4 regions of the Ornithinimicrobium cryptoxanthini genome follow, and region 1 is predicted to be linked to each of the others. Evidence: predicted binding sites of a transcription regulator. Region 1 holds the regulator's gene; each other region holds the start of a gene.
The links. Region 1 encodes LexA, which represses DNA repair genes until DNA is damaged. Its sites were predicted from a motif close to TCGAACANNTGTTCGA; they were not measured.

Region 1 (5,872 bases):
CCGAGTCACCTGCCGCGGCTGAGATCGATGGGCAGCTGATGCTGTTGGCGTTCACATCCTCGGAGCGAGCTCGTGACTTCGCGGTGCGCCAGCAGATGATCGGCCCGGACGAGGACCTGCACGCCATCGCGCTGCCGCCGACTGAGGTTGTCGAGTCCAATGAGACCTACACGGCCGCTGACATCCACGGCCTGATGTTCGACCCGCACATCAGTGGCTACTTCATCCCCAGCGAGCAGCTGCCGGTCGTCTGGGAGGCTGTGACCAGCCCCGCCGACCAGGCCTGATCAGCGCACCGACGAGCCCGATCAGCACAGCGACCCCGCCCGATCAGCACACCGACCCCGCCCGACCAGCACAGCGACTGCGCGGAACCGCTCAGGGCTGGGGGATCTGCAGGACCGTGCCGGCCTGGACGTCCAAGGAGTTCATCTCGTTGGCCAGTTGGATCTGCACGATCGCGCGGTCCATGGGCAGCTCCGGCAGCTCGGCCACCGCGACGTGTGACAGCGTCTGACCCGGCTGCACCACGACAGTGTGGCTGCCTGCGGCCATCGCCGGGAAGACGCCCATCGCGGCCGCAATCACCACCACCAGGGCACCGGCCACGGTGAGAGTCATGAGCAACCGGGCACGGCGGGTCAGCGTCAACGGGGTCCCGGCAGGGGCCCGCATCGCCCCCGTCTGAGGCAGGTCGTCTGCCGTCACGAGCCGTAGGTGGCCGCGCCCTGAGCTCCGGACGCCCGGCGCGGGCGGGAAGTCCCGGTCCATCAGGTCAGGTGCCGTCAGGTCATGCAGTGCGATGGCGCTCATGGTTCCTCCATCTTTCCGTGTCCCGAACGCTTGTCCGTCGGACGCTTGTGTCATTTCTAGCACAGCCGTACGACTGTTGTCGACACGCCACGTCGAACTGGTGTTTGCCTCGGCGTTCGAATGCTCGTACGATGTGCTCACGTCAAATACCTAACCAGGGACCACTGACAGACCCCCTGACCTGCAGTTCCAGGGAGTCGCCAGGGAGCGAGAGGGGCAACACGATGGCTGACATTCACGAGATGCCGGACCGGGACGGGCGAGCGGACCTGACTCCCCGCCAGGAGAAGGTGCTGCACGTGATCCGCGACTCCGTGGACCAACGCGGCTACCCGCCGAGCCTGCGCGAGATCGGCACGGCGGTGCAGCTGGCCTCCCCCTCGTCGGTGGCCTACCAGCTGCGCATGCTGGAGCGGAAGGGCTATCTGCGCCGCGATCCCAACCGTCCGCGCGCCATCGAGGTCGTCCTGCCGGGCTCCGGTGAAGGTCAGGCACCGGGCTATCGCCGGACGCCGGCAGCCGAGGAGGCCACTGCCTCAGGTGCGGAGATCTACGACGAGACCGGCATCGGTGACGCACGCCCTGCCGCGTCCTACGTGCCCGTCCTGGGCCGGATCGCGGCCGGTGGACCGATCCTGGCCGAGGAGGCCGTCGAGGATGTCTTCCCCCTGCCCCGTCAGATCGTCGGTGACGGTGAGCTGTTCCTGCTCAAGGTGGTCGGTGACTCGATGGTGGAGGCGGCCATCTGCGACGGCGACTGGGTCGTGGTGCGTCGTCAGGACGACGCGATCAACGGCGACATCGTCGCGGCCATGCTGGACAACGAGGCGACGGTCAAGACGTTCAAGCGCACGGACGGCAAGCTGTGGCTCATGCCGCACAACGAGGCCTACGACCCGATCGATGGTGACGACGCTGTGGTCCTCGGCAAGGTCACCGCAGTCCTGCGCCGGGTCTGAGCACGCGCAGGAACACCTTTCCCTGGTGACGTGCTGTCCCAGACCGGTGCCACCTGGCAGTCCTCCCCCCTCCCCGCCAGGTGGCACCTAGCACGACGACAGCGCCGTCCGACCCGATGGTCGGACGGCGCTGTCGTGTGTAGGTGCTGTCGTGCGTGGGGCGTCAGGGTTCAGAGGGCGCTTCGTGCCTGATTGAGGCGCTCGCGCTCCTCGTCCGACATCTCGGTGCCGTCCCGGTCAGGGCGGTAGCCCTCGGGTCCGAACACCTCCGGCTCACCGGTCTCGTCGACACCGGCATCGGTCCCGGCCGCGAGCGTGCTCTCCTCATCGGTGACCTCGCCCGCGTGTGCCTCAAGTTCCTGCGCCTCCGCCGCCTGCGTGTCGTCCGTCTGCGTGTCGTCCGGACGCGTCAGCCCGTCAGCCGGCTGCTCCACGTCGGAGGCAAAGGCAGCCGGCGGGGTGGTGCCGGTGATCGGGTCGCCCGTCTCCGCGCCGGGGGTCTCGTAGGCCGTGGTCGAGACGTCTGCGGCATAGCCCGCTGAGGCAGCACCGCCAACCGCCGCCCCGGCAGCACCGAGACCGCCACGGTCGTCCTGGGGGTAGCCCGTGCCGGTCTGGGACTGCGACCCGCTCACGACGCCGTCGTCCGCAGCAGCTGCGTCCCCGCCCTGCTGGTCCTCGATCCGCTCGAACTCGCCGTAGTCACCGGTCGTCGACCCGATGTCCGGGCCGGAGTCAGCCGTCACCGGCTCGACCGTGCCGAACTGCTCACCGTCCATCGAACTGCCAGCGGCCGAGTCCGCGGGCTCACCACGTCCCTCGTAGGCGGCCGCGTGGGCTGCTGGCTGGTCGGGTGTGTAACCCGAGCGGTTGGCATCTGTCGGCTCCTCATCCGCCGGGTCGGAGCTGGGCATCGCCCACGGCTGCGACGTGGGTGCTGCAGGCTCCTGCTCGGCAGACCAGTCGGCGTCACCGGCGGGGGTGGCCTCCTGGAAGACGCCCGACTGCGCGTCGCCACGATCCGCGTCTCCGTCCCGGTCCTCGGCGCCGGTGGTAGTGCCCGACTCGGTGAGCGAACCGCTCCCCAGGTCGTTGCCGCTGTCGCCGACTCCCGCACCGGTCGTCACGTCGTCAACCCCGGGCGTGGTGTATTCGGAGGTCACTGCGCCGTCGCGAGCCTCCTCGGTCTGACTCTCCTCGGTCGGGATGCCCTCGGTCCGCGAGCTGGTCATGTCCTGGGCAGTCTCATCACTGCCGAACATCGCAGTGCTGTCGGGCGCGCCAGCGCTGGCCTGGTCACCGGTCGCTGCGCCTCGATCGACCCCGTAGTAGGAGAAGAGGGTGGACTGCTGGCTGTCGTCCAGGTGATCCTCGGCGTCCACACGCGGGGAGTCCTTGACCTGGTCCTTGGTGTAGGGGACCTGGATGTTGCCGTCCGCCACGTTGGCGTCGTTCAGGGGCACAAAAGACTCCCGCAGCCCGAAGAGCCCGCTCTTGACACTGGCCCACGCCGGCTGCCCAGTGGCGTCGTCAAGGTAGATCTGCCCCACGCTGCCGACCTTGTCACCATTCTGGTCGATCACATCGGCGTCGGTGAGACTGGCAAGGTGTTCGCTGTTGATGGGCACGTGCACTACTCCTTGCTCGAAGAGTCCCCGGACCCAGTGCCAGGGATCGAGTCGAACGTATCCCGCCGCCTGAGCACGCGCCACCCGAGTTGACCGGGGGAACTGCCCCTAGGCATCGACAGTCTCGGGGGCGAGGAGGCCGAGCGCCTGCGCCCGGTTGACCGCGCTGAGACGATCGCCCACGGCTAGCTTGTCGTAGATGTTGCCCAGGTGACGGTGCACCGTCCGCAGTGAGCAGTCGGCGACACGCGCGATCACCGCGGCAGTGTGGCCGTGGGCCAGGAGCTGCAGGACCTCGATCTCCCGGTCGGTGAGCTTCAGGAGATCCCCTCCCCCGTCGCAACTGTCCACCTCGATCGCGATGATGCCAAGGACAGCAGAGGGTGTGGGCCGAGACAGCTGGAGGAGCTTGCCGAGGCCGGCAACCACAGGTTGCACGCTGGCCAGCAGTGCCAGGTTCTGGTCGGTGAAGTCCTCACCGCTGCGCCCGAAGACAAAGGTCACCAGTCCGGGGCCGCCATAGATCGGCAGGTGTGCGAACTGGTCGACGCCCAAGGTCTGCAGGGCCTCCGCTCTGATCGCCGACTGCTGCCAGTCGGCCTCGCCGTAGGCGCGAGCGGCACTGGTGGGAGCCAGATTGCCGGTCACCACCGGCCGGAGCAACGGCCGGGACAGCTGGCTGCGGATCTGCTTGGACATGCCAGCGTTCACCGCCGTGGTCCCGCCGATGACCTGGATCACGAGGCGTGGGGCATCCGCGCGGACGAGCAGGCCGACGCTGCAGTCCAGCGCGGGAAGGAGCAGGTTCACGATCGCGCCGACGCGCTCCTCGATGCCCTCGGGCGCGTGCGAGGCGGCCGTCACCAAGTCAACGGCAAGCGTGTATGGATCACGAGTCCCCAGCACCACGCTATTGTGGCGCACTTTACCCGGACTGTAAATGCCCTATACCCCAACAAAACGCTTAGGACACTCGAAAATCACCGTGCCAGCGCTGCGAGCAGGCCGGATCAGGTCAGTGCGGACGCGACGAGATCGACGTCAGCGTCGGTGTTCCAGACGTGGAAGGCGAGACGCACCCGGCCCGCACGGCTGGCGCAGCGAACGCCGGCGGCCTCGAGGCGTGCCGCGCGTGAGCCGTCCGCATCATCGAGGGTGACGACGGGCCTCGCGCAGGGCTCCTCACCGAGCCTGTCCCGAAGTGCATTAGCGAGTCGGATGTCATGGTCACGGACGGTGGCAATGTCCAGCCCGGCAAAGACCTCACCTGCCGCCGCGGCGCCGACCCAGCACAGCCAGGCCGGGGAGACATCAAAGCGTCGAGCATCAGGCGCCAGGGCCATCTCGGGGCCGTAGCAGGAGTCCCAGACCGACTGCCCGGCATACCAACCCGCATTGTTGGGCGTGAACCGCGCGGCCACCTCCGGCCGGACCGTGAGATAGGACGTGCCCCGCGGCTCGCAGAGCCACTTGTAGGCCGAGCACACCGTCAGGTCGAAGTCGGCGGCACTGACGGGCAACCACCCCGCCGCCTGGGTGACGTCGCACAACGTCAGCGCACCGTGCCGCGCGGCCGACTCCGTGATGGAGGTGACGTCGGCCAGCTCGCCGGTGCTGGACTGCGCCAGGCTGAAGGCCACCAGGTCGGTCGATGGGCGGACCGCTCCCGCCAACTCCGCGAGCGGGACCTGGCGCACGGTGATCCGCGGCTGCTGCGCCAGGAAGGGGAAGAGCATGGAGGTGAACTCGCCTGTCACACATAGGACCTCAGCCCCGTCGGGCAGGGACGTGGCAACCGTGCCGACATGGACGGAGGTCTGCGACCCGATCGCCACGGCACTGGCTGGCACGCAGACCAGGTCGGCATACTGGGCACGCGCGCGCTCTGCCGCCTCGCCATAGGCGACCGGACAGCCCTCCCCCGCCTGCCAGCTCACCAGTGCCTGTTGCATGGCCTCGATCACGGCCCGCGGTGGCAGCCCGAGGGTGGCCGCATTGAGATAGCCAGGCACCGGCGCCCAGAGCTCGGCCGCCGACTCCACGATGTCGAGGCGGTCCGTCACAGTCGTCATCCTCCCACTGTGACGGACCATACCGAGTTACACAACGCCATACTTGACGCTGTTTGAATAACTTCTAGTGATGTCTCACTCCATCAGGTTGCCGAGGAGGCCGCCTCCCTTGGAACCGCTGCTCTCCTGATGGCCGCCGGTGACGACCCCCTCCGACGGCTGGATCAGCACATAGCCCTGACCCCGGAAGGCCATCTGGACCATCTCGCCCGTCCCGCCCCGCACCAGGGACTTCAGGCCACCGGCGTCGATCTTGATGTCCATCTGGACCCCGGAGGTCCACAGCACCACGGCCTGCGCGTCACCGAACGTGGGCGCGCTGGCGACGTCGAGCGCGACCGGCTCCCCGTGCGTGGTGACTGCCACATAGCCGGTGCCCCGCAGTGAGACGTTGTAGAGG
Region 2 (5,872 bases), 180 kb from region 1:
AGACGAGGATGTCGGCCGGTCCCCCGCCGGGGTCCTCGGTCCACAGCTCCTCGACCGCCTCGCAGACCCCGGTGACCTGGTCGATCTCGACGTCGCGGGCGGTGCCGTCCTTGGCGGGCGGTCCGGGGCGGGTCAGGGGGCGGAAGCGGATCTCGACGGGGAAGCTGCGCCCCGACACCTCGACGATGGGGGCCGGGGTGCCATCGGGCTCAGCGAAGTGCTCGGCGAAGCGCTGCACGTCGATGGTGGCCGAGGTGATGATCACCTTCAGGTCGGGCCGGCGCGGCAGCAGCTGCTTGAGGTAGCCGAGGATGAAGTCGATGTTGAGGCTGCGCTCGTGGGCCTCGTCGATGATGAGCGTGTCATATCTGCGCAGGTCACGGTCGCGCTGCAGCTCCGAGAGCAGGATGCCGTCGGTCATCACCTTGACCAGCGTGTCCCTGGTCGACTTGTCGGTGAAGCGCACCTGGTAGCCGACCGTGCTGCCGAGCTCGACGTCCAGCTCTTCGCTGATCCGTTCGGCGACCGAGCGGGCGGCGATCCGGCGGGGCTGGGTGTGGCCGATCGCGCCCTCGATGCCGCGGCCCAGCTCGAGGCAGATCTTTGGCAGCTGGGTGGTCTTGCCGGAGCCAGTCTCTCCCGCGACGATCACGACCTGGTGGTCGCGAATGGCTGCCGCGATGTCGTCGCGACGCTCGGCGACCGGCAGCTCTGGCGGATAGCTGATCTTGGGCGGCAGCATGGCGCGGCGGGCCTCGACGCGCTTGGTGCGCTGCTGGGGGCTCGGCTCCTGGCGTGGGCGACGGTTGGTGGCACGCCTGCGGTCGCGGGCACGCCGAGGAGGGTTGGCGTGCTCGGTGGGCATGACAGACATCGTCACAAATCGGGGCCCAGATTGCACGCGGGTTGCCCGTAGGCTTGACACCGTGTCCGAGACCGTCGCACCAGCCATGACGCGCCGCCTGCCCTATCAGGTCGCGGCGCACGCCACGATGCTGGTGCACCTGGGCTTCGTGGCGCTCGTGGTCTTCGGCGGATTCCTGGCCTGGGCCCAGCCTTGGGCGCTGTGGCTCCAGCTGCCCGCCGTGGCGTGGGCGGTGACCGGTCAGGTCCGCAGCCTCGAGTGCCCGCTGACCGCGCTCGAGGACTGGGCCCGGGTGCGCGCCGGCCGAACACCGATGTGCGAGAGCGGCTTCATCGACCACTACCTCACAGGCGTGGTCTATCCGCGGTCGTGGAAGTCGGCGATGCCACCCGTCGCGCTGGCGGTCGCCATTGCTTCCTGGGTCGGACTCGCGCTGCGCTAAACGAAGACCCTCTCTCAGGCCTCGGGCATCGCCGCGTCGATGAGCGCGTTCGCCAGGTCGCCGATGCCGTCCACGGTGTCCCAGTCGACGTTGGCGAGCAGGACGGCGGTGGTGTCCGTCCCGGGCTGACAGCGGGAGATCGTGGCGACGCCCGGGTCGCCGCCGTCCTTGCCGAAGACCCCGTCCTCACGGATGTCAACGCCGTAGCCGACCGCCCACCGCTGCCCCTCCTCACCAGCCCGTCGGGTGAGGACCAGTTCGGGGGTCACCCCACGCCATACCCCGCCGCGGTGGACCGCGCGAAGGAAGCGCTCAACGTCGGGCGCCGACACCACCGCGCCACCGTCTCCCCCGCCGACCGGGTGGACGGAGTAGATGTTGGTCCGCCACGGGCCGCCCGGGTGCAACGGCGGCAGGTATCCCTGTGCGATGTCCGGGTAGACCTCGTCGAACGCGAAATAGCCGCTGGCTGTCATCCCCGCCGGGGCGAACACTCGCGTCGTGACCGCCTCGGGAAAGGGCGTCCCCGACACCTCCTGCAGGAGCAGACCTAACAGCACGTAGCCGGCGTTGCTGTAGTGGTAGGCCGTGCCGGGCGGGCACACCGGGGGAAGGTCGGCGAAGAGGGGCAGGAGGGCGGCGTAGTCCCGCACGGAGTAGTTGGCCAGCCGGTCCCAGATCTCGTCGTAGTTCTCCCGGAAACCGGGAAGGTCCTCGTCCTCCTCGAAGTAGTCGGCGATGCCCGAGGTGTGCGAAAGCAGGTGGTGCACAGTGACCCCGGGCAGCAACGTGGTCGGCCGCCGGTCCGGCGGCAGCACGTCCACCACTGCGTCCTGCAGGTCGACCTCGCCGCGCCCGGCCGCATCGAGGACACCCACCGCGGTGAACATCTTGCCCAGCGACGCGGTCGCGAAGCGGGTGGAACGAGACACGGGTATGCCGTCAGCCCGGTTGGCCATCCCGTGGAAGGACTCGTAGAGCACCTCGTCGCCACGGGTGGCTCGCAGGACGCCGGAGAAGTCGGCCGTTGCCTCGAGCCGGGCGGCCTGGTCGGCGACATCGCGCCACTGCTGGTCCCTCATGCGGTCAGCATCGCGGATCGTCGTGGCCGGCGCGAGAGGTTATCGCCAGTTGCTCAGCCCACGCGCGACGAGACCCAGCACCTCCCGCTCCCGGTGGGTCTGGGCGTTCTGCAGAGTTCTGGCTGGGTCTGGGCGTGGGTGTGACCCCGCTGTCCCGGTGTGGGTTGGCGGGGTCGGGGGCGTGGCCGCTAGGTGTCGACCAGGGGTGCGGCGTGGGTCCCGGTGCTGGTTCCTGGGAGGTGCCAGATGACTTCGGTGGCGGTGATGGTGGCGGTGTAGCCGTAGCGGTGGACGGTGACGTGGTGGCGCCGGCACAGGGCGGCGGCGTTGGACAGGTCTGTGGCGCCGCCGAAGATCCAGTGGATGACGTGGTGGAGGTCGGTCCAGGACGCGGGCATCGTGCAGCCCGGGAAGGAGCAGCCTTTGTCCCGCAGGTGGACTGCCTTGCGTTGTGCGGGGGTGAACAACCGCTTGGTCACCCCCACATCCAAGGGTTCAGAGGGGCCGCCTAGGACGATGGGGATGATCTGAGCGTCGCAGGCCAGGCGCCGGATCGTCCCGGCGGAGAGGGGTTGACCGGTGGCCGTCGTCCCCCCGCCACTGACCTTGCCGGCCAGGGCCTCGTGGCCGATGGTGACCTGGATCTTGGCCTTGTCGGTGACGACGGTGCCTTCGGGGGCGGCGACGCCGCGGCCGATGATCTCGAGCAGGGCGTCAGCGCGTCGGGTGGAGGCGGTGCGCGGGTCCAGTTGGTGGGCGCCGTGCTCATCAGCGCCGGGGCGCGGTGTGGACAACGGGTCCAGGGCCGCGAGCAGGATTGCTTCGGCTTCGTCGTCGAGCAGGAGCTGCCACTCGGCCAGGCCGGCCACGGTCCCGGTGCGGCGTAGCAGGCGCCGGGCGCCTTGCTTGTCGTCGAGCTCGTCATCGTCATCAGGCTCGATGAGAAGCTTCTTGGCCTCGGTCCCGATCTGGGCCAGGGCACGCAGCCCGGTGGTCTCCACGATGTCGGTCATCACATCGGTCAGGGCCTGCAACGACTCCTTCGTCGCGACCGGGGTCAGCTCCTGGGTCAGGCGGGTGATGATGTTGGCCCGCGAGACGCGGGCACTGCCATCGGCCACCTTCGCCGACAGGGCCTCGAACCGGTCATCATCGATCGCGGCAGCCACGCGGGCGGTAGCCAACGCTTCGGGGCGGTCGATCATCGGAGCCCAGGTAGTGATCCAGTCCGGGACAGAATGCCCTGACTCCCCCGGCAGCCCGCGGGAGATCGCCTCATGGGTGGCCGCGGTCAACAACGACTGCGCGGCCTGCACCAGAGCCTGCGCGGCGCCGATCGTCTCTCCCAGTGCCTGCTCGGGCAACGTGGCCAGCGGGAAGTCGCCAGCCAGCATCTGGGTCATGTGCGCCGTCCCGGCAGCGAACTCGGGAACCTCATGACCGCTGGCCGTCAACACCGGACCACCATCAGCACGCCCGGAGCCGTCCAGGTCGCCCGCAGCCTGCGCGTCGGCATCGTCGGGCGGGACCAACGGTCCACTGCAGGAAGAGGCTTCCCGCAACGGACCAGAACCGATCACCGGGCGATACTTCATCGGCCCACGCCCACCAGCATCCCCGCCGTCCCGGGCCCCGCCGTCCTGGGCCGGGCAGTCTTGGGCGGTGTTGTCCTGGGTGGGCACGTCGGAGTCTGCGACGGTGGCCCCACCGTGACTGTCCGACCCCGACCCCTGATCCATAATTAGAACATACATGCCATCACCGACAGAGGGCTGACCAGCACAAACGCAGCCAACCCACCATCCGGAAGGCACTCGGGACGGACGAGGACGGGCGGGGGTCCGAGTCAGGCTTGACTGGCGAGGTCGGCCAGCACCCGCTCGGCCCGGCTGAGGACCTGCGCCCGCGCAGTCCCCGCGGCCAGGGCCTCGATCTGTCCCAGCACTCCAGCGCCCAGGTGGTCGGACAGGCGAGCCCGCAGCACGGCATACCGCTCGATGTCGGCGCCGACGGGCGGCGGTGCCGACGCCGCTGCCTGCGCTGCCCCCAGGAAGAAGGCCGCGTCGGACCACCGCCCGTGATCGGTCAACAGCTCCGCGAGCATCCGCAGCAGGGTCCAGACCTGAGTCCACGCACCCACCCGGCGCAGGTCCGCGCAGAGCCGCAGCCCCAGCGGCATCGCATCGGCAGGCCGACGGTCGCGCACCAGCAGCGCGAACAGCGCGATCCGCGAGACGCGACTGACCTGCTCCGCGTCCACACGGTCAGCCTCGGCCGCCGCCTCCGCCAACAGCTCTGCGCCCCGTGCGACGTCGGTGCGGGCCTCGACCTCGCCAGCGGCATACCGGGCAAACGCATGGGAGTGGTCGCCCGAAGACGGCCCTGCCGCCAGCGCCACCGCGGCATGGTCGCGCGCCGAGGCCAGGTCGTCGCGATAGCACGCCAGCAGCGCCAACGAGGTGTTGCCCTCACCGATCAGCTCGGGCCGCGTGCTCACCGCCCGGAACCAGTGGGCCGAGGTGTCGAGGTCGCCGGAATACATGGCAGCCACGGCGAGCGCCACCTGCGCTATCGCGGTCGAGTCCGGGTCGCGGGACATCTCTAGCGCTGCTTTGCCGAGACTGTGGGCACGGACCAGGTCGCCGCGCTCGCCGGTGCAGAACGCGCCCGTCGCGACGCCGGCCGCGACGTCGGGACCAGCTGTGAGCAGGCCGCGCTCCCCCACCTCGATCATGAGGTCGCGCAGCGCCAGCCCAGGGGTCCAGTGCCAGCAGCGCCCGACCGCCTGGGTGATGTCGCTGGCCAGGGCCAGCGCATCGGCGTCGAGTGCCCAGCGCAGCGCGCCGACGACCTCCGCGCTGCACCTGCCCAACCGCTCGCTGACCTCGGCACCATCGACTCGGGACCAGTCGGCGCGGATCCCCGTGACGACGTCGCGCACCCACGCGGCGTGCGCGGCGCGGACCTCCTGCTCCCGGCCCGACTCGGCCAGGCTGCGCGCTGCGAAGACCCGCACCATCTCCAGCAGCCGATGACGAGAACCGCTGCCCGACAGGTGGTGTGCGACCAGGGACGACTCGACCAGCTCAGCCAGCGCTGAGGTCGCGTCACCGCTCCACGAGTCCAGGTGCACCACCACCCCCCGGACCGACTCCCCCGAGAAGTCGGCGGCAAAGACCGAGAGACAGTCGAGGAGTTCGCGCTGCTCAGGCTCGAGGAGCCGGGCGGACCAGGCGACCACGGCACCAAGGCCGCCCGGCTCATCCTGGGCGAGGTCGGCCCCGAGCCGGTCCAGGACCTCGGCGGTGCCGGACGTCGCGGTGCGGGAGGCCGCAAGCTCCAGTGCCAGCGGGAGTCCGTCACAACGCCGACAGAGCTCCACGACCTCTGCAGTGTTGTCAGCAGTCAGCGCAAACGACGGGCGCAGCCGCCGGACGCGGTCACCAAACAGACGCACTGACGCGGCCGATCCCTGCACCCCGG
Region 3 (5,872 bases), 1.2 Mb from region 1:
GAGCTCGCCGCCCTGCGCGGCATCGTCGACCGCATCGTCGAGATGGACTCCGGTCACGTCTCCTTCGACGGCACCCCGCTGGCGTATGCCGAGCGTCAGGCGTCCGTCTCGCGTGCGGCCGACGCCGGTGGTCACGGACACCACCACCACTATGACGAGCACGAGGACGGCACCGACGAGCGCGACGGGACCGGACTGGTCGGCGGCATGGGGCCGTTGGACGGTTCGGTCGAGGGGCGGACGGGCTGATGCCGGAGATCCTGTCCTATGACTTCATGCGCAACGCGCTGCTGGCCGCGCTGCTGGTCGGTGCAGTCGCGCCGATGGTGGGCATCTTCCTCGTCCAGCGGCGCCTGTCCCTGATCGGCGACGGGCTGGGGCACGTGGCGCTGGCGGGTGTCGCCGTCGGTGTGCTCACCGACAACCTGCCGATCATCACTGCACTCATCGCAGCCGTCCTGGCCGGCGTCGCCGTGGAGGTCATCCGGGCCCGGGGTCGCACCAGCGGTGACATTGCCCTGGCGGTGATGTTCTATGGCGGCATTGCCGCCGGCGTCGTGGTCATCAACAAGGTCGACGGCAGCCAGAGCTCCAACCTCACGGGCTATCTCTTCGGGGCGATCACCACGACCTCGACCGGCGACCTGGTCGTCTTCGGTGTGCTGTCGGCGGTGATCCTCGGCGTCACGCTGGTGCTGCGCCAGCGCCTGTTTGCGGCCGCCGGCGACGAGGAGTTTTCCCGCGCCAGTGGCCTGCCGGTCATGGCCCTCAACATCACCCTGTCGGTCCTCACCGCGGTCACGGTCGTCGTCTCGATGCGTGTGGTCGGCCTGCTGCTGATCAGCGCCCTGATGATCGTGCCCAACGCGGCCGCCCAGGAGGTGGCGCGCAGCTTCCGCTCGGCCACCGTGTGGGCCGTCGGCTTCGGCATCCTCTCCTCGGTCGGCGGCGTGGTGACCTCGTTCTATGCCGACACCGCCGCCGGTGGGACGATCGTGCTCCTGGCCATCGGGCTCTTCCTGCTGGTCGCTGCCGTGTCCGCGCTGGTCGCCGCCGCCACCGCCCACCGGCACCGGGTCGCCGAGCGCCACCCGCACGAGCACGGGCCCGGGTGTGGGCACGAGGCCATCCCGCACGACGACCACGTGGACTATCTGCACGGCGACCACCGCCACGCGCCCCATGGAAGCCACTACGACGAGCACGAACAGGTGAAGCCGTGACCAGCCCCCGACGACGACCGACCCGCCAGCAGGCGGCCGTGGCGGCTGCGCTGCAGGAAGTCCAGGACTTCAGCTCGGCCCAGGAGCTGCACGCCCGGCTGCGCGAGGCCGGCGACACCGTGGGCCTGGCCACCGTCTATCGCACCCTGACCGGCATGGTCGACACCGGCGAGGTCGACGTGCTGCGCACCGACGAGGGCGAGGCCGTCTATCGGATGTGCAGCAGCGGCCACCACCACCACCTGGTCTGCCGCGACTGCGGCCGCGCCGTGGAGATCGAGGGGCCGGCCGCGGTGGAGCGGTGGACCGACCAGGTCGCCGCCGAGCACGGCTTCAGCGACATCTCACACACGCTGGAGATCTTCGGCACCTGCACCGACTGCGCCCGCGCCTGAGCGCCCGTCAGTCCTGAGGCCGTGGCGGGCGCGGTGAGATCGCTTGTGTCAGGCACCTGCAGGGTCAGGGGCCTGTGGATGCCTGACACAAGCCGGCGGTGACAGATGTCCGACTCACGCCTGGGACTGGTCGATCGCACCGCCATAGCGTCGGTCTCGCGCGGCATACGTCTCGATCGCCTGCCACAGGTGGCGCCGGTCATAGTCGGGCCACAGCGTGTCCTGGAAGACCATCTCGGCATAGGCGCTCTGCCAGACCAGGAAGTTGGAGGTGCGCTGCTCCCCCGAACTGCGCACAAAAAGGTCCACGTCGGGGACCTCGGGGTGATAGAGGTAGCGCCCGATCGTGCGCTCGTCGATGCCGCGGGGGGAGATCCGCCCCGCCCTGACGTCCTCTCCGATCCGGCGGACGGCATCGGCGATCTCGGCCCGCCCGCCATAGTTGACGCAGAAGTTGAGCGTGATGATGTCGTTGCCTCGGGTGCGGCGCTCAGCGTCCTGCAGCTCGGAGATCACCGACTTCCACAGCCGCGGGGTGCGGCCCGACCACACCACCCGCACGCCCCAGCTGTCGAGCTCGTCGCGGCGCCGGTGGATGACGTCGCGGTTGAAGCCCATCAGGAAGCGGACCTCGTCGGGACTGCGGCGCCAGTTCTCGGTGGAGAAGGCATAGGCCGAGACGCACGTGACGCCGATCTCGATGGCTCCGGCGATGACGTCGAGCAGGCTTGCCTCACCGGCCTCGTGCCCCTCGGTGCGCTTCAGCCCCCGCTGGTTGGCCCAGCGCCCGTTGCCGTCCATCACGATGGCCACGTGGTCGGGCACCAGCTCTGCAGGGATGTCGGGGGGCTGGGCCCCGCTCGGATGCGGGAACGGCGGCACCGGACTGGCCTTGGGCGTGTCCCCGCGTCGGGCTGTGCGTCGCGACTCCCTCACGGCACCCGCTCCACCAGGCGCAGTGAGCGCACCCCGCGCTCCAGGTGCCAGTGCACGTGGGCCGAGGCGAGCTTGCTGGCCTCCCGGCGGTGCTTGAGGTCGCTGGCGTCGGCCTCGACCCAGTCACCGCTGAGCAGCGCCGCCAGCAGGATGAAGGTCTCGGGTGCGGGGGCTGCGCACCCGGGCGGTCGGCATACGGGACAGACCGCCCCACCAGAGGCGATGTCGAAGGCCCGGTGCGGCCCCTCGGCACCACACTTTGCGCAGTCGTGGAAGCTGGCCGCCCACCCGGCAATCGCCATGGCGCGCAGCAGATAGGAGTCGAGCACCAGCCCCGCCTCGTGGGTCTGCCCGGCGAGCGAGCTGAGCGCACCGGCGAGCAGGGCGAACTGCTGGACGGCGGGCTCACCCTCCTCGGTCAGCCGGTCGCAGGTCTCGAACATCGCGCTGGCTGCGGTCCAGGCCTCGTAGTCGCGGGCTATCGCATCGCCATACGACGCCAGCGACTCCGCCTGGGTGACGGTGTCGAGGTTGCGGCCCTCATAGCACTGCAGGTCCACGACCATGCCCGGCTCGAGGCGCGCGCCGAACTTCGACTTGGTGCGTCGCACCCCCTTGGCGACCGCGCGGACCTTGCCCCTGCCGCGCGTGAGCATGGTGACGATGCGATCGGCCTCACCCAGTTTGTGGGTGCGCAGGACGATCGCAGCGTCCCGATAGAGCGGCATGGCCCCAGTCTCCCACCCGGCACCGTCAGAGCCGGGTCACCGGGGTGAGTATGCCGCGTGTCTAGCTCCGCCCTGCGGGTGGAGCGCGCAGCACGAGGAGCGCGACGCCACCGAGCAGCAGGCTGAGTCCGGCCGCGCCGAGCGCCACGGCGCGGACGACTTCGGTCAGACCACCGAAGAGGGAGACGTCCCCGAGGGCGAACTGCGCCTCCTCGGCGCACTCGATCGTGCCGCCCTCCGGCCAACCGGACGCCTCGAAGGCTCCGTAGAAGGTCGTGCCGTCAACCTCGACCGGGTCCGTCAATGCACCGGCGATGCCGTTGAGGGGCACACCACTCACCGGATCACCGCTCTCGTCGAGGACCTCGCAGCCGAGATCACGATCATCGGCGCCCTCGGCACTGGAATAGACCATGACGCTCGACCCGAGCAACCCGGGTGCGGGGAGGGTGATCGGCGGACCCTCCACCGTGGCTGCACCCGGCTCGACCCGTGGCAGCAGGAGCGCGAACGGCAAAAGCACCGCCCCCAGGAGCAGCAGCATGGCGGCACCAAAGGTGAGCACGGAGCGCTGACGTTGCGAGAGCATCCGGAGATCTCATCACGGACCTCGCGGGGGCGTCGAATCCTGTGGGCGACCCGCGCGGTTTCCGCGTGACGAGCCTGGAGGTCACACCGGCTGACTGATCAACCTCAGCCCGATGCCTCCCCTGGCCAGCGTGGACACTGGACAAGATCCAACACCTGTTCTAATCTCGAACACATGTCCGTCGCACTGCAAGGATCGCTACTCGACCAGGTCGACGACGTCGGCCTCCGACCCCTGCGCGGCGCTGTGCAGCGCACTACCCTCACCGCGGGTGCCTGGATCGATGTGCGCCCAGGCTGGGTCACCGGTTCCGACGAGCTGTTCACCCGGCTCGCGCTGGGTGGACCGGCCGGTGTGGAATGGCGTGGGGAGCGCCGCGTGATGTGGGACAACGAGGTGGCCACTCCCCGACTGTTGCGCTTCTATGACGAGCGCGAGACTCTGCCAGACCCGGTGCTCACCCAGGCGCGGGAGGACCTGAGCGCCTACTACCGCCCCGAGCCGCACGAGCCCTTCCGGACCGCGGGCATGTGCCTCTATCGCGACGGGCGGGACAGCGTGGCCTGGCACGGGGATCGGTTCGGCCGCGGCAACAGCCAGGACACGATGGTCGCCATCGTCTCCATCGGTGCTCCGCGCGCCCTGCTGCTGCGGCCCAACGGGGGCGGCGCCGGCCGCACGGTCCGCCGGGTCATCGGGCACGGCGACTTGCTCGTGATGGGCGGATCCTGCCAGCGCACCTGGGAGCATGCGGTCCCCAAGACTGCCAAGCCGGTCGGGCCACGGATCAGCATCCAGTTCCGCCCGCGCGGGGTGCGCTGACGTCAGCGACGCAGCAGTTCGCGCACCTCGGCGGCCGAGTCCGCCTGCAGCGCGCGGGCAGCAAGGTCCTGTGCGTCGACCAGGCTGACCGCCCGGATGGCGTCCTTGACCGCCGGCACCGACGCGGCCGTGGCGCTCAGGTCGGTGACTCCCAGGCCGATCAGCAGCACCGCGAGGCCGGGATCGCTGGCGGCATCCCCGCACAGCCCCACCTCGACCCCCTCTGCCACGCCCGTGCAGGTTTCCCTGATCAGCTGCAGCACAGCAGGATCCGCGTGGTCGGTGAGCCCCTCGAGCAGGGCGCTGCCACGTTCGGCTGCCAGCACATACTGCGTCAGGTCGTTGCTGCCGATGCTGACGAAGTCGAGGAGCGCCGAGAGCGCCTCGGCCCGCAGCGCGGCTGCGGGCACCTCGATCATGATGCCGACCTCGAGAGCGTCCGGCCGTCCGTCCGGCAACCGGCCCGCGGCCTCGTCCAGCCGGGCCAGCGCCCAGTCGACCTCCTCCACCGTGGTCACCATGGGGAACATCACCCGCAGCGGGTGCTCGCGCGCGACCCGGCAGATCGCCTCGAGCTGGTCCACCAGCAACCTCGGGTCCTCCCGGAAGGCTCGGATCCCCCGCAGCCCCAGGAAGGGGTTGGCCTCGATGGGATGCGTGTGGAAGGGCAGCGGCTTGTCCCCGCCCACGTCCCAGGTGCGGATCGTCAGGGTCCGCCCGGGCAGTGACTCGGCGATCTGCTCGAAGGCGGCGATCTGCTCGGCGACGGACGGGGCCTGCGCGCGGTCACCGAAGAGCGCCTCGGTGCGGATGAGCCCTGACCCGTCGGCCCCGGAGTCCGCCGCCAGGGCAGCCTCAGCCACGCTGGCGAGATTGGCCTTGACGAGGACCGCGTGGCCATCTGTCGTGACGGCTGGTTCGTGGGCGTGCTCCAGCATGCGCCGTCGTCCGTCGGCCCGCTGCCCCAGCAGCTCCTCGAAGTCGTTGCGGGTCTGCTCGTCGGGGTCGATCACCAACCGTCCCGTCCGGCTGTCGAACGCCACGACCGTGCCGTCCTCCACGGTGTCCGCGGCGCGGGCCCCGGTCAGGACAGGAAGGCCCCGGGCGCGCGCCAGCAGCACTCCGTGCCCGGTTCCTCCACCGGCGACCGTGAGCACCCCAAGCGTGGTCACCGCGTCC
Region 4 (5,872 bases), 360 kb from region 1:
CGACGGGGCAGCAGACGACGGGACAGCCGACGACGGGACAGCCGACGACCGGGCGGCGGGCAGCGTGGGAGACACCGTGCGGGTCCGCGCACGCCCCCTGGTTGCCCCGGGACGACTCCACCGGTCGAGCTCAGCGACGTGCAGCAGCAGGTCCCGGCGGGTCGGTCCGTGTCGCAGCGTGGTGGACCGGGCGCTGCCCACCCCGTGCAGCTGGTCGAAGCCACCGGCCAGCACGAGCCGCTCGACCACCGGGCGACTGATCCTGGCCCGCTGCCACAGGTCGGCGAGCGAGTGATAGGGCTGACCGGCCACAACCCTGGCGACCTCGTCGCCGCTGATGCCCTTGACCTCGGCCAGCGACAGCCTGATGCCATAGCCGGAGGCCCGCTCCTCCACCTCGGCCAGGTGCTGGTCGACGATGTCGGCACGTCCCGCCCGGACGGGGCGATCGGTCGACGGCGGTCCCCAGCCGGGACCGTCTGCCTCGTGGCTCACCCGCTCCAGGAGATAGGTCTCTCCTGAGGCGTTGACGTCCAACCCGAGGATGTGCACGCCCATGGCGCGGGCCTCCTCGAGGATGAGGCGCTTGGGATACATCCCCGGGTCGTGGGTCAGCACCCCCGCCAGGAAAGCCGCGGTGTGGTGGGTCTTGAGCCAGGCGGAGTGGAACGTCGGGACCGCGAACGCCGCCGCGTGCGCCTTGCAGAACCCGAATGAGGCAAACGCCGCCAGCACGTCCCAGATCGCGTTGACATCCTGGGGTGAGTAGCCCCGGGCGGCGGCCGCCGGTCGCCACCATGACTCGACCTGCGCCTGCCCCTGCGGAGTCCCCAGGGCACGACGCACCTCGTCGGCCTGCGCGAGGGTGACACCGGTGGTCTCGGCGACCAGCTGCAGCACCTGCTCGTGGAAGACCACGACACCGGCGGTGTCCTCCAGGTAGGGCGCCAGCGAGGGGTGGAGGTATTCCGGTTCCGACCAGCCCTGCCGCGCGTTGAGGAACGGCCGGACCATGTCGGACTTGACCGGCCCGGGGCGGAACAGGGAGATGTCGATGATGATGTCGCCGAACGTCTCGGGCCCGAACTTGCCGATCAGCTCACGCTGGCCCGGTGACTCGATCTGGAAGCACCCCAGCGTGCGGGCCGACTTGATCAGCGAGAACGTCTCGGTGTCGTCATAGGGCACCTGCCCCTGGTCGTCCAGGTCGATCTGCACGCCGTCGACCCGCTCGACCTCGGCGACCGCGTGGGACATCGCGGACTGCATGCGGATGCCCAGCACGTCGAGCTTGAGCAGCCCGAGGTCCTCGACGTCGTCCTTGTCGAACTGGCTCATCGGGAACCCCAGCCAGCTGGCCTCCACCGGGGTGCGATCCAGCAGGGTGGTGTTGGACAGGATCACCCCGCACGGGTGCAGCGCGATGTGCCGGGGCAGCCCGTCCAGGCTCTCGACCATCTCGAACAGCATCTGCATCCGCGGGGCGTCAAACCCGTGCCGTCGCAGCTCCGGCAGGTCCCGCACCGCCGCCCGTGCGTCGCGGGCCCGGATGTGCGGGAAGGCCTTGGCGATCACGTCGATCTCCCCCGGCGGCATGCCCAGGGTGGCGGCGACATCGCGGATCGCGTGGCGCACCCGGTAGGTCTCCATCATCGACACACAGGTGACCCGCTCGGAGCCGAACCGCTCCAGGATGCGCTCATAGATCTCGGTGCGCCGGGCGGACTCCACGTCGATGTCGATGTCGGGCAGCTGGGCCCGCAGCGGTGAGCAGAACCGCTCCATCAGCAGGTCGTGCCGGATCGGGTCGACGCCGCTGATGCCGAGCAGATAGTTGACGATGCTGCCGGCCCCGGACCCGCGCGCGGCCACCCGCACCCCTGCCTCACGGATCAGGTCGCACACGGCCGCGACGGTCAGGAAGTAGGTCGGGTAGCCCAGCCCCGCGATGACCCTCAGCTCCTCGTCGAGCCGGTCGTGCACCTGGCTGAGGTATGCCGAGGGATGGCCTGGATAGCGAACGTTGACCGCCGCGCGGACCCGCTCGGTGAGGACCTGCTGGGCCTGGCCGGTGCCGCTGACCCCGACCACCTCGGGCTCGGGCAGGTGGACATCGCCGATGCCCAGGTCGCTGCGCGGGCTCTGCACACACTCCCGGGCCAGCGCCGCGGTCGCGGCGAGCAGATCCGCCGCACGCACCGTCGGTCCGACCGCCTCGGCGACCCGCTCGGCGACCGCGTGCATCACCCCGGACCCGGCCAGGTGCCCAGCGGTGCTGACCCGGTCCAGGTGACGCTCGTCCAGCGCGACCATGCGCCGAGCTGCGTCCAGGATGTCGACGACCCGGCCCTGGCCCGGCTCCGCGTGCCGCACCGCCGCGGTGAGCACCGCCGGGAGCCCGGCCTCCAGCGCCAGGGACCACAACCGTGCGGCGTGCTGCAGACTGGCTGGGGTGCCCTCCGGACCACCGTGACAGACCACCTCGATGGCCAGCGACCCAGCCGGCAGCGTGCTCATCCAGCTGCGCAACAAGTCACGGGCCAGCCCGACCCTGCGACGCAGCAGGGCCCGACCCACGTCAGAGTCGGGTCCGAGCAGCACCACGACCGGCGCGACCTGCTCCCCCGGCCCGCCCACCGGCGCCGCAGCGCGGGCCAGCAGCGCTCGGTTGGTCCGGGGGCTGCCCCGCTCGCCGGCCAGGTGGGTGTGGGTGATCAGCCGGCAGAGCCGCGACCACCCGGTGCCGGGCTCCAGCCCCGCGCCCTGCCCGCGGGCCAGCACGGTCACCCGTGGGTGCTGATCGTCCACCAGCGCCCCGCCCTTGACCGGCTGAGCCCGGCTGGGACGACCCCCATCGAGCGCATCGGCCCCCGTCCAGCGGACCCCCGCAGCCTGGATGCGGGCATCCAGCGGCCGGTCCGGGAACTGCGACACCCGACCTCCGTGCCCGGCGCCGGACCTGGCACCGGGCCCCATGACCGGTGGCTCGACGACAGCCAGGTCGACCCCCAGCACCGCAGAGACCTCGGCGCGGGCACACGCCTGAGCAAACCGGACGGCCCCGTAGGCACCGTCCCGGTCGGTCAGCCCCAGCGTCGACTGCCCCAGCTCGACGGCGCGCTCCACCAGCGCCTCGGGCGTCGACGCGCCATAACGCATCGAGAAGCTGGAGGCGACGTGCAGGTGCGCAAACTCCGACCCCATCGCCATCACCAGGGGGTGGTGGGGGTCAGCTCGCTGGGCAGCGGCTCAGCGAACGGCAGGTGCAGCGCGCCGCGCACCAGCTCCACGAAGCTCTCGCACTGGCGGACCAGGTCATCGGCTTCCCGCGGACTGACCATGGCGGTGCCCCGCTCGAGCGCCAACCGGCGACGCCCGCTCGAGGCGAAGAAGACGGCCCACTCCCGCAGTTCTGGCGCCAGCCCCGGCAACACCTCCCACACGCTGCGTGGCCGGGACCGGCCGCTGACCGGGGTGCGGGCAGCGACCAGGGCGGCCGCGGCCCGCAGGGCAGCCAGGTGGGCCTCGGTGTAACGCTGCGCGGCGCTCTGGCTGTGGCAGGCCTGGACCAGTCCGGCGCGGGACCGGTCGAGCAGGTCCAGCACGGTGCTCGCCGACGGCGGCGCAGCCTGAGGCCCCGCCCCCTGGGACCCCGCCCCCTGGGACCCCTTCGTGTGCGGGCCCCCGATCGGGTGTGTGCTCATCGTGGGCTTGTGCGTGCTCATGGTGGTCATCGCTCCTCCTTCAGTCGGCGACGCGCACCAGGCGCCACCGGTCGTCCTTGGTCAGGTCGTAGACCCCTGTCTGCATCAGTCGGCCGGCGCTGGCCTCCACCCGCCACACCTGGCGCTCCAGCTCTGGGAACTGCGTCTCCTCGACCGCCCCACCACCAGCGGCCCCGCCATCAGCGGCCGGGCCACCAGCAGTCGGGTCATCCGCTGTCGGGCCGTCGACCGACCCCCGCCACCAGGGCAGGCGCTGGGTCCAGTGATCGAGCACCACCTGCACGATGTGCAGCCGCCCGCGCCAGATGAACGCGGTGGGCACGGCGGCGATATCGACCCCGGCCGGCATCGCCGGCCGCAGCCCGATCTGCGGCTCGCCCACCCGCACCTCGACCGGGTCGGCATACCGTCGGCTCATCGCCCACCTCCACTGCTCGTCGCACTCCAGTTATCGAATCCTTGTTCGATAGGACAAATGTACGACTACCCACCGACAGTGTGTCAACCCCAGGCTCATCCGCTGTGGACAACGCCGTAGGCTCATCCCGTGTCCACTCCCCACCCCATCGACGTCCCGCAGCTGCGTGAGCGCGTGCAGGCTGCCCTCGATGAGGACCTCACCCACCAGCGTGCCGTCCTCGACGAGCTCGGCCCCCAGGTCACCCGTCTCGTCGACGAGGTCGCCGCCCTGCTCACCGGCGGCAAGCGTCTGCGGGCGGCCTTCCTCTTCTGGGGCTATCGCGCTCTGGGCGGCCCGGACTCCCCCGCGCTGATCCGCGCCGCCAGCTCGATGGAGATGTTCCAGGCGGCCGCCCTGCTGCACGACGACGTCATGGACGAGTCCGATCTGCGCCGCGGCCGACCGACCGCACACCGCACCTTCGCCGCCGACCACCGGCAGCAGGCCTGGTCCGGGGAGTCCCACCGGTTCGGTCACGCCGCAGCGATCCTGGCCGGCAACCTGTGCCTGACCTGGTGCGACAGCATGTTCGCCACCTCTGGCCTACGACCAGATGAGATCGCCTCTGCCAGAAGTGAGTTCGACAACATGCGGACCCAGCTGATGGCTGGGCAGTATCTCGACGTCCTGGACGCGGCACAGGGCTGGGAGGGCCTCGACTACGCCGAGCGGATCCGCCGCTGCCGCACCGTGATCCGCTACAAGAGCGGCAAATACAGCGTGGAACAACCTCTCCTGATCGGTGCCCGCGCCGCAGGAGCCGGACCTGACACGCTCGCCGCGCTGTCGGCATACGGGCTGGCCCTCGGTGAGGCGTTCCAGATCCGCGACGACGTCCTCGGGGTCTACGGCGACCCCGCAGCGACGGGCAAGCCGGCCGGCGACGACCTGCGCGAGGGAAAGCGCACCGTGCTGGTCGCGCACGCGCTGGGCCTGGGCAGCGACGAGGACGCCGCGGCGCTGCTGGACTGTCTCGGTCGCCCGGACCTGACCGACGAGCAGGTGGGCGTATGCCGTGAGCTGCTCGAGCGCGTCGGTGCGGTCCGCGCGACGGAGGAGATGATCTCCCAGTCCTCGGCGGCTGCCCTGCGGGCGCTGGAGGAGACCGACGGACTCACCGACGAGGGGCGGGCCGCGCTCGTCGAGCTGGTCTCGATCAGCACCGCCCGCTCCACCTGACCCGCAACTCGTCTTACAAGGCCATCTCCTGGGCCCGGCGCCGGACCTCGGTCTTGCTGCCGTCCCGCAGCGACGCGATCGCGCTGCCCCCCTGCAGGGTGTCGTCGCTGGCCAGCAGCCACCTGATGATCTCGTCGTCACGGTAGCCACCGTCGGCCAGCACGATGATCGTGCCGCGCAGCGGGAAGACCGGCCCCTCCTCGGTCAGGAACAGTGCCGGCACATAGACCGCCCTGTTCGGACCGCGGCGCGAGCCGATGATGTCCCGATCCTGCAACCAGGTCTTGACCTCGGCCAGTGAGGCGCCGGTCAGCTCCATGATGTCGGGAACGGCGAGCCACTCGGCCTGGTCGAGGACGTCGTCGCCGGAGTCGGACGGAGGAATTACATCGCTGTCGTTTACCACATATTCAAGTCTGCCACAAGAAGCGACACGCTGTGAATCTGGCGCAATTGGCAAAACTCAGGTACTTTTCACGTGCGTCACACAGAACGCACGTTCACCACG

Region 2: a site for LexA is predicted at 4,132-4,147, ahead of NF557_RS05805 (HNH endonuclease signature motif containing protein). Genes of this name have one in related genera too.
Region 3: a site for LexA is predicted at 4,019-4,034, ahead of NF557_RS10600 (alpha-ketoglutarate-dependent dioxygenase AlkB). Genes of this name have one in related genera too.
Region 4: a site for LexA is predicted at 4,177-4,192, ahead of NF557_RS06615 (DUF6504 family protein). Genes of this name have one in related genera too.

Annotation. Positions count from the first base shown of each region.
Region 1 is NZ_CP099490.1:1,059,899-1,065,770, reverse strand. Features, by position in the region: gene NF557_RS05045 (hypothetical protein) at 1-287, shown strand, start outside; gene NF557_RS05040 (LysM peptidoglycan-binding domain-containing protein) at 379-813, opposite strand; gene lexA (transcriptional repressor LexA) at 1,038-1,772, shown strand; gene NF557_RS05030 (PRC-barrel domain-containing protein) at 1,943-3,400, opposite strand; gene NF557_RS05025 (helix-turn-helix transcriptional regulator) at 3,509-4,264, opposite strand; gene NF557_RS05020 (aminotransferase class V-fold PLP-dependent enzyme) at 4,411-5,472, opposite strand; gene NF557_RS05015 (AIM24 family protein) at 5,548-5,872, opposite strand, start outside.
Region 2 is NZ_CP099490.1:1,238,689-1,244,560, reverse strand. Features, by position in the region: gene hrpA (ATP-dependent RNA helicase HrpA) at 1-865, opposite strand, end outside; gene NF557_RS05815 (DUF2784 domain-containing protein) at 927-1,307, shown strand; gene NF557_RS05810 (serine hydrolase domain-containing protein) at 1,322-2,389, opposite strand; gene NF557_RS05805 (HNH endonuclease signature motif containing protein) at 2,578-4,128, opposite strand; gene NF557_RS05800 (ATP-binding protein) at 4,236-5,872, opposite strand, start outside.
Region 3 is NZ_CP099490.1:2,296,287-2,302,158, forward strand. Features, by position in the region: gene NF557_RS10570 (metal ABC transporter ATP-binding protein) at 1-249, shown strand, start outside; gene NF557_RS10575 (metal ABC transporter permease) at 249-1,223, shown strand; gene NF557_RS10580 (Fur family transcriptional regulator) at 1,220-1,618, shown strand; gene NF557_RS10585 (isoprenyl transferase) at 1,733-2,554, opposite strand; gene recO (DNA repair protein RecO) at 2,551-3,282, opposite strand; gene NF557_RS10595 (hypothetical protein) at 3,344-3,871, opposite strand; gene NF557_RS10600 (alpha-ketoglutarate-dependent dioxygenase AlkB) at 4,046-4,693, shown strand; gene ptsP (phosphoenolpyruvate--protein phosphotransferase) at 4,696-5,872, opposite strand, start outside.
Region 4 is NZ_CP099490.1:1,417,517-1,423,388, reverse strand. Features, by position in the region: gene NF557_RS06625 (DNA polymerase III subunit alpha) at 1-3,204, opposite strand, end outside; gene NF557_RS06620 (SAV_6107 family HEPN domain-containing protein) at 3,210-3,734, opposite strand; gene NF557_RS06615 (DUF6504 family protein) at 3,745-4,143, opposite strand; gene NF557_RS06610 (polyprenyl synthetase family protein) at 4,273-5,364, shown strand; gene NF557_RS06605 (Rv2175c family DNA-binding protein) at 5,378-5,770, opposite strand.